DNA from 3 places in the Shewanella sp. UCD-FRSSP16_17 genome. Region 2 is predicted to be linked to each of the others. Evidence: predicted binding sites of a transcription regulator. Region 2 holds the regulator's gene; each other region holds the start of a gene.
What was found. Region 2 encodes LexA, which represses DNA repair genes until DNA is damaged. Its sites were predicted from a motif close to TACTGTATNNNNATACAGTA; they were not measured.
Positions count from the first base shown of each region.

Region 1: dinB (DNA polymerase IV) is a predicted target of LexA. The motif match lies at 2,420-2,439, and genes of this name have one in related genera.
Region 3: recA (recombinase RecA) is a predicted target of LexA. The motif match lies at 2,422-2,441, and genes of this name have one in related genera.

Region 1 covers NZ_LZFV01000002.1:445,917-450,215, forward strand. Annotated here, with positions in the region: gene A9267_RS06780 (aminoacyl-histidine dipeptidase) at 1-1,182, shown strand, start outside; gene dinB (DNA polymerase IV) at 1,275-2,354, opposite strand; gene bfr (bacterioferritin) at 2,667-3,134, opposite strand; gene bfr (bacterioferritin) at 3,147-3,617, opposite strand; gene nqrM ((Na+)-NQR maturation NqrM) at 4,007-4,228, opposite strand; gene A9267_RS06805 (FAD:protein FMN transferase) at 4,287-4,299, opposite strand, start outside.
Region 2 covers NZ_LZFV01000046.1:203,183-207,481, reverse strand. Annotated here, with positions in the region: gene coxB (cytochrome c oxidase subunit II) at 1-355, opposite strand, end outside; gene A9267_RS18045 (cell division inhibitor SulA) at 797-1,303, opposite strand; gene lexA (transcriptional repressor LexA) at 1,300-1,917, opposite strand; gene plsB (glycerol-3-phosphate 1-O-acyltransferase PlsB) at 2,327-4,299, shown strand, end outside.
Region 3 covers NZ_LZFV01000002.1:330,145-334,443, reverse strand. Annotated here, with positions in the region: gene mutS (DNA mismatch repair protein MutS) at 1-2,105, opposite strand, end outside; gene recA (recombinase RecA) at 2,527-3,585, shown strand; gene alaS (alanine--tRNA ligase) at 3,914-4,299, shown strand, end outside.

The DNA of each region.
Region 1 (4,299 bases), on a different contig from region 2:
GACCCTATTGAAGCCTATGTCGATGGTGAATGGGTAAAAGCTAACGGCACCACATTGGGCTCTGATAATGGTATCGGTATGGCATCAGCTCTTGCAGTGTTAGGTGCTGATGACATTAAACACGGCCCATTAGAAGTCTTGTTAACTATTGATGAAGAAGCTGGCATGACCGGCGCTTTTGGACTCGAAGCAGGCATGCTTGATGCTGATATTTTAATTAATACCGATTCTGAACAGGAAGGCGAAATTTATATGGGTTGCGCTGGCGGTGTTGATGCACAAATAAGCGTGCCGATGTCGTGGCAAGCCCCTGAGCAAACCAATGCCAGCTTCAAATTAACCTTGTCGGGACTTAAAGGTGGTCACTCTGGTGTGAACATTCATTTAGGTCGTGGTAATGCGAATAAATTATTAGCACGATTCCTATTCATTTATGCGGACGATTTAGCACTTGAATTAGTCAACTTTACTGGTGGTTCATTACGTAATGCGATTCCTCGTGAAGCGAATATCAGCTTTATGTTACCTAGTGAAAACCAAGTAAAACTTGAACAAGCGATTACTGAGTTCCAAGCCTTAGTACGTGCAGAGCTATCGATTGCCGATCCTGACATGTTACTGACACTTGAATCAATCGAGACACCAGAAAAGGTCATCGGTGAAGAAGCGCAGAATACCTTAATTGACTTACTTCATGCTTGCCCGAATGGCGTTATGCGCATGAGTGATGAAGTTGAAGGCGTAACAGAAACATCACTCAATGTCGGTGTTATCAACACTGAAAATGAGTCTGTAGAAGTCCTATGCCTTATCCGGTCATTAATAAACTCCGGTCGTGAAGAAATCGAAACTCAGTTAACAGCATTAGCTAACTTATCAGGCGCAAGTATCGAACTTTCAGGCGCATACCCTGGCTGGAAACCTGATAATAACTCACCTGTAATGGCGATAGTTCGTGACACTTATAACGACATTTATAAAAAAGACCCTACGATCATGGTGATCCACGCAGGTCTTGAATGTGGTTTGTTTAAAGAACCCTACCCGACTATGGATATGGTCTCGATTGGTCCTACAATTCGCTTCCCACATAGTCCTGATGAGATGGTTAATATCACAACCGTTGGACAATACTGGGAGTTACTGCTTGCAGTACTTGAACGTATTCCAGCAAAAGACTAATTAGTAAAAACGTCAAAAAGGCTGCCATTCTCTTGAGAATGGCAGCCTTTTTCATTTAAGCGAAGCGAGTAGTCAGTAAAATACGCATCAGCTTAAAAGTTTAAATCAAGTTGTTCAGTGTTTGACTGTTTATCCTTGGTGCCAATTTCAATATCAGCTAATCCGACCGACACGCCGACTAGACGAATCCCCCTGCCATTTGCTCGCGCTAAAGCTTGGCTTAATAATTCATGAAACAGGTTCAATGATATTTCATCACTACGGTGTTCAATCGTAGTCTGTTTAAAATCATTAAACTTTAGCTTAACCACTTGCTTATGAATTTGCCTATCCTTTGCACTGCGGTGAACTCGAGCAATGAGCTCTTGAATTAATTGCGGCATGACATTATTGCACTGCTCAAGCGTAAAGATATCTTGTGCTAGTGTGGTTTCAACTCCGACCGATTTCCTGACTCGATTGGGGCTGATTGTCCGATTATCGATACCTTGCGCACGTTCAATCAGAACTCGACCAAATTTACCAAATGCTGCAATCAGTTTATCACTTGGGTAATGTTGCACGTCTTCACAGGTTGTTAGACCAAGGGCGGCTAGCTTTGCCGAGGTCACTTTACCCACGCCAGGAATTTTGTTCAGCGTTAATGGCTTTACGAAGGCGTTTATATCTTCAGGAGGGATAACATACTGCCCATTGGGCTTATTTAAATCTGAAGCAATTTTGGCAAGAAACTTAATGGGCGCAACACCTGCTGATGCTGTTAACCCGGTTTCATCGAGTATTTCTTGACGAATCGCCTTAGCAATTAAAGTGGCACTGCCCTTGTGAGCATGACAGTCCGTGACATCTAGATAGGCTTCGTCTAAAGATAAAGGCTCAACTAAATCGGTATAGCGATGAAAGATAGCTCTAATTTGTACGGAAATTGATTTATAGACATCCATTCGACCTGGCACTAAAGTGAGATCAGGGCATAATTTTAACGCCTGATAACTCGACATAGCAGAGCGCACACCAAACTGGCGAGCTTCATAATTACATGTGCTGATCACGCCCCTGCGATCGCTTCTGCCCCCCACAGCTAAGGGTTTGCCACGCAATTCTGGAAAATCTCTCATCTCCACCGCTGCAAAATAACAATCCATGTCGATATGAATAATTTTACGGACCATTTTCAAGCAAGCTCTTTCTAGCTCATTAACTGATTAATTAATTTATCATAGCAGATGGATAAAATCACTGTATAAATAAACAGTACCAAGAAATAACACTAGTAACGCTGATATTTGAATCAAATCTGCTTATCAATGAAGCGAATTTAGCTATTTCAACAAGCGTTTGCGAGTTAACATGGTGATTTAGTTACGGAGGTGTCTGTTACACATTATTTATCTAAGCCCTTTTATAGTGACTTTTTCACCAAGTAACTTAGTACAAAAACAAAAAAGCCCAACATTGTTGGGCTTGTTAATACCAGTGACTTTTTACATTTTCGTCTGTAAATAGTTCTGTAATCCAACACGATCAATCAATCGAATTTGTTTTTCTAACCAGTACATATGATCTGATTCAGTATCATCTAATAATACTTCTAAGATTTCACGAGTTTGGAAGTCTTCTTTTTCTTCACAAAGTGCAATGACTTCACGTAAATGATCAGCAACGGCATACTCGTAGTTCAAATCATTTTTCAGCATCTCTTCAACATCTTTACCGATGTTGAGTGCTTCACGACTCGCAACGTCTGGAGTACCTTCTAAGAATAAAATACGTTGTACTAACTTGGCAGCATGCGCTTTTTCATCGTCTGATTCATGAAGAATACGAGTGTATAACTCATCAAATCCCCAATCTTCATACATATGAGCATGAACAAAATATTGATCCATCGCCGACAATTCACCGGTTAATAGTGCGTTTAGCGCTGCAATAACTTCTGGATGACCTTTCATGTTAAATTCCTATTAATCTTTAATTTGTGATTGAAGGTAATTTTGAATACCTGTTTGATTGATGAGTTCTTTTTGAGACTCAATCCAATCAAGATGTTCTTCTTCATCTTCGAGTAAATCTTCAAGTAGATCACGACTCACATAGTCACGCTCTGCTTCACACAACTTGATGGTTTCTTTCAGTACGACAAGCTGCTCGGTTAACGCTTGCTCGTCACAATCAAGCATCTCTTCACAATGCTCACCAATACGTAACTTATCGAGTTGCTGTAAATTGGGTAATCCTTCCAGAAATAACACACGCTCAATTAGCTTGTCGGCATGCTTCATATCTTGAATCGATTTCTTGTATTCTTTTTCATTCAGGTTTTCTAAACCCCAATGTTTGAACATGCGTGCATGTAGGAAATACTGGTTAATGGCAGTTAACTCACACGTCAGCACTTTATTCAGCTGACTAATTACTTTAGGGTGGCCTTTCATAATTCTGTCCTTTAATTCAAGATTGATCTGGATCAATTTCCAACAGGATAGTACATACGTTCATTAATTACAAATACCCTTTAAAATCATACACTTGATTAGTGATAATCATTATCATTACAACTTAGGTTATTAACTAGTTTCACTTCAGTTTAAATACCGTTAACTTCAATGGAATCACGGTTATAGGTTAAAAATACAAAAACGCTACATGCGCTTGTTCACAGAATAATCGTTAAATGTTACCTAAAATGATTTTTGTAAATGTTGTATCGAATGAGATGACAAACTATTTCAGACATAAAAAAGCCCAATGAGATAAACCTCATTGGGCTATTTAATTAACCTAGATCCGCTAAGTCGCTTTGAGTATCGCGATGAGATGCAGGTTAAATAATACGGTTCTGATTTAGCTTAGCTTCACGCTCAGATTCCGCCATTCGACGTTTTCTTTTATCACACGGATCATCGCAGTCACAAGCTTTTTCGATGCCAAGAACACCAAGACCACCGCAACTGCCTTCTACAGCTTTACGCTTAATAATGTAGCCAACAGACATTAATAGGAAAAATAATAACAACACGACAAAGGCCGCTATAAAGGTACTCATCATAATTTCTCACTTATACTTCTTTATCATTGTATTGCCAATAAAGCTTAATCGTCACTTACTGAATATAA
Region 2 (4,299 bases):
TAGTTAACTCCGCATCACTTGGGTCTTCCATAGCAATGAGGGTTTTTGTGGCAGGAATTGCCATACCAATGAGGATAAGAAACGGCACGACAGTCCATGCTATTTCCACTTTGGTACTATCATGGAAATCAGCAGGTACTGCACCCTTTGATTTTCTATGATAAATCATGGAGTAAATCATGATTCCAAATACCACAACACCAATAGCACAACAGATATAAAGAATGATCATATGGAGGTCGTAAACCTTACCACTGATCTCTGTTACCCCTTGGGTCATGTTAAGCGGCATATCAGCCGCTGCAAGTGGCACTGCAAAAAACAGCACCATTAATCCATACAACAATCGCTTCACAAGACTACTCCTCTGCCAATTGCGATTTGCAATAACAACAAGGAAAAGTCACACAGTAATACTCTGCTCTATGCAAACTTTTCTATTCCCGAAAAAGTTTGATCACTTCAAAGTACACGGTGGCAGTGAGTATTAATACTCGATTATTCTATTGGGTTTTGGTGGCCACACTTGTACCTAATACTGAACTTTTCAATTCTTAAATTGACGCTTTTTTATTCAAGGCTTTCTATACCGCATGGTACCAGCACAATCTTTACAGCGTTTTATCACTTATGTTCATTTTTACCACTAAGAGAGGTCAATAAATGTTACCCCCTTGTTAACTACATTACTTGGAGATTAAATATTGATCAAGATCACTTTATCATCTAATTTGCTGAAAAAAGGCGCAAAAAAAAGCCCGTCACCGAAATGAAGGGCTTTTTTAGCAAATAGACTTTAGTGAAATGCAGATAAATTCAATTGGGTTGCAGTCACAGGATTACTGGCGTTTAATTGGTCATCACGTAAGTGAGTATTTACATCTTCGATAATGACACCTTGTGCTAAGGCGCTTTTAGCGACTAATTGAATGCGACGATTATCACGAGCATCTAATGGGGTTGTCCATGTAATCACTGCGCTGGATGTACCACTTGTGAGTGCTTTTTCCATTGCCCACAGTGTTTCGACTTCATCTTTAGTGTGAACCAGTAATACACGGTCCATTCTGACATTGGCGTTCGCTAGAATTTGTTTGTAACCAATGTGAGGCGGATTAATCAGTACAATCCATCGCCCTTGTTGACTTAATACGGCTAACTGGCCGCATAGCTGAGTTAATTCAGTTAACCCTTGGTTAGCTGTTTGTTTGGTTTCGATACCTTGCTTTACTGGCGCAGCTGCTGATGCCATGTCCATCCATAAACCTGGGTGACGTGGTGCATTACCTATTAATGTGTTCATAACCAACCTCCATTACGGATAACGCCAACAGCGAGCCCTTCAATCGTAAGGCTTTGGCATGTTAAATCGACTTTTATCGGCGAGTACTGCTCGTTTTCTGCATGCAGATAAACAACGTTGCCTTTCTTTTCAAAACGCTTCACGGTGACATCATCATCAACACGGGCAACAACGACTTGACCATTTTTAGCTTGCTGCATTTTGTGAACCGCTAATAAGTCGCCTTCAATAATGCCAATATCCTTCATACTGTCGCCACGAACACGTAGTAAGAAATTAGCATTGGGTTTAAACATTTCAGGATCAACTTGAAAGTATTGTTCAACATGTTCTAGCGCCAAAATTGGTTCACCAGCCGCAACCTGACCAATCAGTGGTAAGCCTTCTTCAACTTCCTCTTCTTCTTGGACCATACGGATACCGCGAGAGGTACCTGGAATAATTTCAATGCAACCTTTTTTAGCGAGTGCTTTTAAATGTTCTTCTGCAGCATTAGCACTTTTAAAGCCTAATCTAGTGGCAATTTCTGCACGAGTTGGTGGCATACCTGTCTCGGCAATATTGCATTTAATTAATTCTAGAATTTCAGCTTGTCGTGGCGTTAAAGGTCTCATGTTGATTCCTGTTTTTTTATACAGTGACTGTCATTATATACAGTATCTTTGGTCGCGCAAGTATTAACCAACATTTTTTGCTGATAAAGCAATAGATATGAATTTTTATCGAAGTTTCTAGTTGTTTAAAGTTAATTAAATCAGTAGTTTATTGTTTTTGCGGGGCGTCGGTAAATTAGTGTGTTTTATTATTGATGACTCAAGTGAATAAGCCAAAAAGTACTGGATACCGTCTATTTATACAGTACTGTACCTAAATGTTTTGCTACTTACTAAGTGATTGATACTTGATGTTAGAACCAACAAAACTTGCTACTTAAATGTTAACTAGATTTACCGAGGTTAGTGTAACTGAATGATATTCTGGTATCCTATGCGCAATAAATCGTTGTTGATAATGCGAAGACCCATGCTAAAACCAGATTCTATCATTGCTAAATCATTACGTTGGATTCAGAAATTAATGGTACACAGTGTTGTTGTGCCTGAAGATCCGTTCGCTGACCTTAACTTAGATCCTGACAAGCCAGTGGTCTATGTGATGAAAACGGAGTCGCTGAGTGATATTGCTGCCTTACATGAAATGACAGCTAAATATAACTTGCCAAGTCCGTATGAACGGTTAGATGTTGATGGTTTCAATACCCCTAGAATTGTGTGTGTGGAAGGGCGTAAACCCTTGTTTGGTAAGCGCCATAGTAGCGATAAATTTGTAGCAAACTTTACTAAGTTGCTCGAATTACACCAAAAGAACAAAGAACTCGACATCCAGCTTGTGCCTGTAAGCCTATATTGGGGGCGTATCCCAGGTAAAGAAGATGACACCATGACCGCTGCGGTTTTTGAGCGTGAAAACCCAACATGGTTACGTAAATGGTTAATGATTCTATTTTTAGGTCGCCATAACTTCATTCAATTTTCTAATGCCATGTCGCTGCGTTATATGGCTGATGAACACGGCACAGATGTCAGTATTGCGCATAAGCTTATCCGTGTGGCTCGTGTGCATTTTCGCCGACAACGTAAGGTGATGACGGGGCCTCAGCTTCCTAATCGTCAAGCGATGTTCAATTCGCTGTTAAAGTCAGAATCCATCAAGCGTGCCATTCAAGAAGAAGCCGTTAACAAAAAAATTCCCGAAGAAAAGGCACGTGAAAAAGCCATTGAGTACCTTGATGAAATCGCGGCAGACTATTCGGATAACTTGATTCGTATTGCTGAGCGTTTCTTAACTTGGCTTTGGAACAAGTTATACAGTGGTATTAGCATCAAGAGTGCGGAGCAAGTTCGTAAACTGCATCATGATGGTCATGAAATCGTTTATGTGCCGTGTCATCGAAGCCATATGGATTACTTGTTACTGTCATATATTCTTTATTATCAAGGCATGGTTCCACCGCATATTGCGGCAGGGATTAATCTTAACTTTTGGCCGGCAGGTCCAATGTTCCGCCGTGGTGGTGCCTTCTTTATCCGTCGTAGTTTTAACGGTAATAAGCTTTATACCGCAGTATTCAGAGAGTATTTAGATCAACTATTTGCTAAAGGCTATTCAGTTGAGTATTTCACTGAGGGTGGTCGTTCACGTACTGGCCGTCTACTTGCTCCTAAAACAGGCATGCTAGCGATGACGGTAAACAGCGTATTGCGGGGTATCGAGCGTCCTGTGACCTTAGTGCCAGTGTATCTTGGCTACGATCATGTCATGGAAGTGTCGACTTATCATAAAGAATTAAGTGGTAAGAAAAAGCAAAAAGAATCTGTATGGCAAGTGTTTGGTGCATTGCGTAAGTTGGGTAACTTTGGACAAGGTTACGTTAACTTTGGTGAGCCAATTAACGTACAGCAGTTCTTAAATCAGCAGTCGCCAGATTGGCGTGAAGAAGTGGCTAAAGATCCCGAGCAAAAACCAACATGGTTAACGCCTGCGGTTAATCAATTAGCCAATAAAGTGATGACAAACATTAACAGTGCAGCAGCTGCGAGCTCTGTTACGTTAACCAGTATGGTGTTATTAGCCGCTGAACAAAATGCATTAGAGCGCACAGAGCTGGAACGTCAGCTAGATTTATATCTTAAATTGATGAAAGAAGTACCTTACACTGATTACACCTCAGTTGCTCAAGGCAGTGCTAGTGAATTAGTTGATCAATGTCTATCACTGAAAAAGTTTACTTCGCACACTGATCAAATTGGTGAAATTATTGCGATTGAAGAGTCTTCAGCAATTGCGATGAGCTACTACCGTAATAACATCATCCATTTAATGGCAGTTCCTTCGTTAATTGCGAGTTGCTTGGTGCAATACGAAGAGTTTAATCGTCAAAAAATTCATGAAATCGTTAATGACTTCTATCCGCTACTCAAGGCTGAGTTGTTTAT
Region 3 (4,299 bases), on a different contig from region 2:
CCTCGACCGATTTCATCCATTAAAACTAAACTTTTCTCTGTAGCATTATGAAGAATGTTAGCGGTTTCTGTCATTTCGACCATAAAAGTAGAACGTCCAGAAGCGAGATCGTCAGAGGCGCCGATACGTGTAAATATTCGATCTACAGGGCCGATAATTGCTTTTTGTGCAGGTACAAAGCTACCTATATGAGCCATAAGCGTGATTAACGCAACCTGACGCATATAAGTCGACTTACCCCCCATATTGGGCCCCGTTACGATAAGCATTCTTCGCTTAGGCGCGAGGGTGACTGGGTTGGCAATAAATGGTGTTTGGCTAACTAATTCGACCACAGGATGACGGCCAGACTCGATATGAATACCAATGTCATTACTGATTTCTGGACAATGATAATCCAGTGTTTCAGCTCGCTCTGCAAAGTTGCTTAGCACATCTAATTCGGATGCAGCTTGGGCAAACAGTTGTAGTTCATGCAATTTAGGTAAAAGTAAATCAAATAACTCTTCCCAAAGCTGCTTTTCAATCGCTAATGCCTTTCCTTGACTAGATAGCACTTTCTCTTCGTATTCTTTTAACTCTGGTGTGATGTAGCGTTCGGTATTCTTTAGTGTTTGACGACGCTGATAGCTCAAAGGAACTTGATCTGATTGTAAGCGACTCACTTCGATATAGTAGCCGTGAACCCGGTTGTAGCCGACCTTTAATGTATTGATGCCTGTTTGTTCTTTTTCACGGTTTTCTAATTGTACTAGATAATCAGATGCCCCTTCACTTAGGCCACGCCATTCATCTAGTTGTGCGTTGTAACCCGCTTTAATTACGCCGCCATCACGGATAAGCATAGGCGGATTATCGACAATCGCATTTTCCAATAGCTGTTGCTGCTCTGGAAACTCGCCTAATAAATTGGCTAGACGTTGGAGTTCACTTTGTTGGCAGTGACCTAAAGTTTGCTGAATTTCAGGTAATAAAGCCAACGCCTGGCGAAGACGGGCAAAATCTCGTGGGCGTGCGCTGCGAATAGCTAGCCTCGCCATGATACGTTCGATATCGCCAAGGGCTTTTAATTGCTGGTGTAAGTCTGCATATAACCCCGTATCAATTAACTCAGCAACTGCTTGTTGCCTTTGGCTAATATGCTGTTGGTCACGCAGCGGTTGGTGGATCCATCGCTGCAACATACGACTTCCCATCGGCGTCGCTGTCTTATCGAGTACCCAAGCTAAGGTATTATCACGTGAACCAGATAAATTAATAGTAAGTTCTAAGTTTCGGCGGGTGGCAGCATCAAGAATGATAGTATCAGCCTGATTAAACATGGTGATGCTATTAATATGAGGCAAAGCTGTTTTTTGTGTGTCTTTGACATATTGCATTAAGCAGCCAGCTGCTTGTAGCGAAAGCCTAGCATTTGTAATACCAAATCCATGAAGATCTTTGGTACCAAATTGCTCTAGAAGTAATTGAATGCTGGTATCGTAATCAAACTCCCATTCAGGTCTTCGACGTATGCCTTTGCGATTTTCAATTAATTGGCGGTCAAGTAAATCTTCACTGTAGAGCAATTCTGCAGGACTGGTACGTTGCAGTTCAGCTTCCAGTGTTTCGTCATTTTCAAGTTCAACAATAACAAATCGACCAGACGAAACATCTAAAGTCGCGTAGCCAAATCCACTCTTACCCTGATATACCGCAGCAAGTAAGTTATCCTGCTTTTCTTGTAGTAAGGCCTCGTCGGTTAAGGTACCTGGGGTAACAATTCTTACAACTTTACGCTCAACTGGTCCTTTACTTGTAGCAGGGTCACCGACTTGTTCACAAATAGCGACAGATTGACCAATTTGAACCAATTTTGCGAGGTAACCTTCAACGGCGTGGTAGGGAAGTCCTGCCATGGGAATCGCGTTACCACCACTTTTTCCACGTGCAGTTAATGAGATACCTAACAGTTCCGATGCCAGCTTAGCGTCTTCATAAAATAATTCATAAAAGTCTCCCATACGATAAAACAACAGCATTTCAGGATGCTGTGCTTTCAGCGTTAAATACTGGCGCATCATGGGAGTGTGCTTTTCTAAATTTGGGTCTTCATTTACGGTCATTAAGTGATTGCTCTTACTTTATTTTGAATTAGGCTAAGTCTGGGTCAATATAGGCGGTCATCTTAACAACAATTGATTTGATACCCAATAGAATCGCAACGATGCTATGCCGTCTTGCCCTTGTTTACTGATTTTTTGAACAATACTTATTGTTGTAAACTCAGGTATTTACCCAACTTAGAAGTACTGTATACAGTGGTTTTGTTTGTCTACTATTTATCGTTATTAATATATTTTCGTTATTAACTGTATGATTTTTAATGTGTAAATAATAGTAAGGTAAAAAAAAGGAAAAAAATTATACAGTAACTATTGATACTGTATGATTATACAGTATACTGAGCTCATATTACGAAACAGACAAATTTATTCGTTACCAAGTTCGTTATTCGAACTGAGTCACCTTAAAGGGATAAAGAGAATGAAAGCAGATCCAAATAAAGAGAAAGCGCTGAATGCTGTATTAGGTCAAATTGAAAAGCAATTTGGTAAAGGTTCAATCATGAAGTTGGGCGCTGATCGCACAATGGATGTTGAAACCATTTCTACAGGTTCGCTTTCGTTGGATGTTGCCTTAGGTGCTGGTGGTTTACCAATGGGACGTATCGTTGAAATTTACGGTCCAGAATCATCGGGTAAAACAACGTTAACACTTGAAGTTATTGCTGCAGCACAACGTGAAGGCAAAACGTGTGCGTTTATTGATGCTGAGCATGCTCTAGACCCTATCTATGCAAAAAATCTAGGTGTCGATATTGATAACCTATTATGTTCACAACCTGATACTGGTGAGCAAGCGCTTGAAATCTGTGATGCGCTAACACGTTCAGGTGCTGTTGATGTAATCATTGTCGATTCTGTTGCAGCATTAACACCAAAAGCTGAAATTGAAGGTGAAATTGGTGATTCTCATATGGGCCTTGCCGCACGTATGATGAGCCAAGCAATGCGTAAGCTTGCAGGTAACTTAAAACAGTCAAATACGCTACTTATTTTCATTAACCAAATTCGTATGAAAATTGGTGTTATGTTTGGTAACCCTGAAACCACAACGGGTGGTAATGCACTTAAATTCTACGCTTCTGTACGTTTAGATATTCGTCGTACAGGTGCGATTAAAGACGGCGACGCTGTCGTAGGTAACGAGACTCGAGTAAAGGTCGTTAAAAATAAAATTGCAGCGCCATTTAGACAAGCTGAATTCCAAATTCTTTACGGTAAAGGTATTAACCGTACTGGTGAGCTCGTTGATTTAGGTGTAGCACACAAGCTGGTTGAGAAAGCTGGTGCTTGGTACAGCTACCAAGGCAACAAGATTGGTCAAGGCCGTGCAAATGCGGGTAAATACCTAGTTGAAAACCCTGCAGTAGCTGAAGAAATTGAAGCAAATTTACGTCAAATGCTATTAAGCACTGAAAAAGAAGCGGCACCAGCTGAGTCGGATGAAAACATCGATTTAGAAACAGGTGAAGTGTTCTAATCACGTTTTAACAGTAATGAAAATAACTATCGCGGTCGACATGAGTCGGCCGCGATTTTTTTGTGAGTGCTCTATTCATTGGCATATGTGATCGAACGCCGCGCATAAAGATATGACTTCATTAAAGACGTCATTTAGCTCGTATTACGGCACAGATTATTAAAAACCAATTAACCGATTACAGTAATCGCCCCTCATAGCAAGAAAATCGCTAATCTAAATACGCTTGGATCTCGCACCTTCAGTTTGTTTAAGTATATAATGTTGCCAATTTAAAGCTGATATTCAGCTTCATGATAAATAGAATTTATCCATTTAGGGCGATTTCATGTTTCAGACCACCACAGAATTAAGAAGCGCATTTTTAGCGTATTTTGGTAACAACGGACACCAAGTTGTCGACAGTAGCTCGTTAGTACCACATAACGATCCAACGTTATTATTTACAAATGCGGGTATGAACCAATTTAAAGAAGCTTTTCTAGGATTGGAAAATCGTGGTTATTCACGTGCAACGACATCGCAACGTTGTGTCCGTGCTGGTGGTAAGCATAATGACTTAGATAATGTAGGTTACACCGCCCGTCACCATACTTTCTTTGAAATGTTAGGTAACTTTAGTTTTGGTGATTACTTTAAAGAAGAAGCCATTTCATATGCGTGGAACTTTTTAACCCAAACACTGAAATTACCAACAGAAAAACTTTGTGTCAC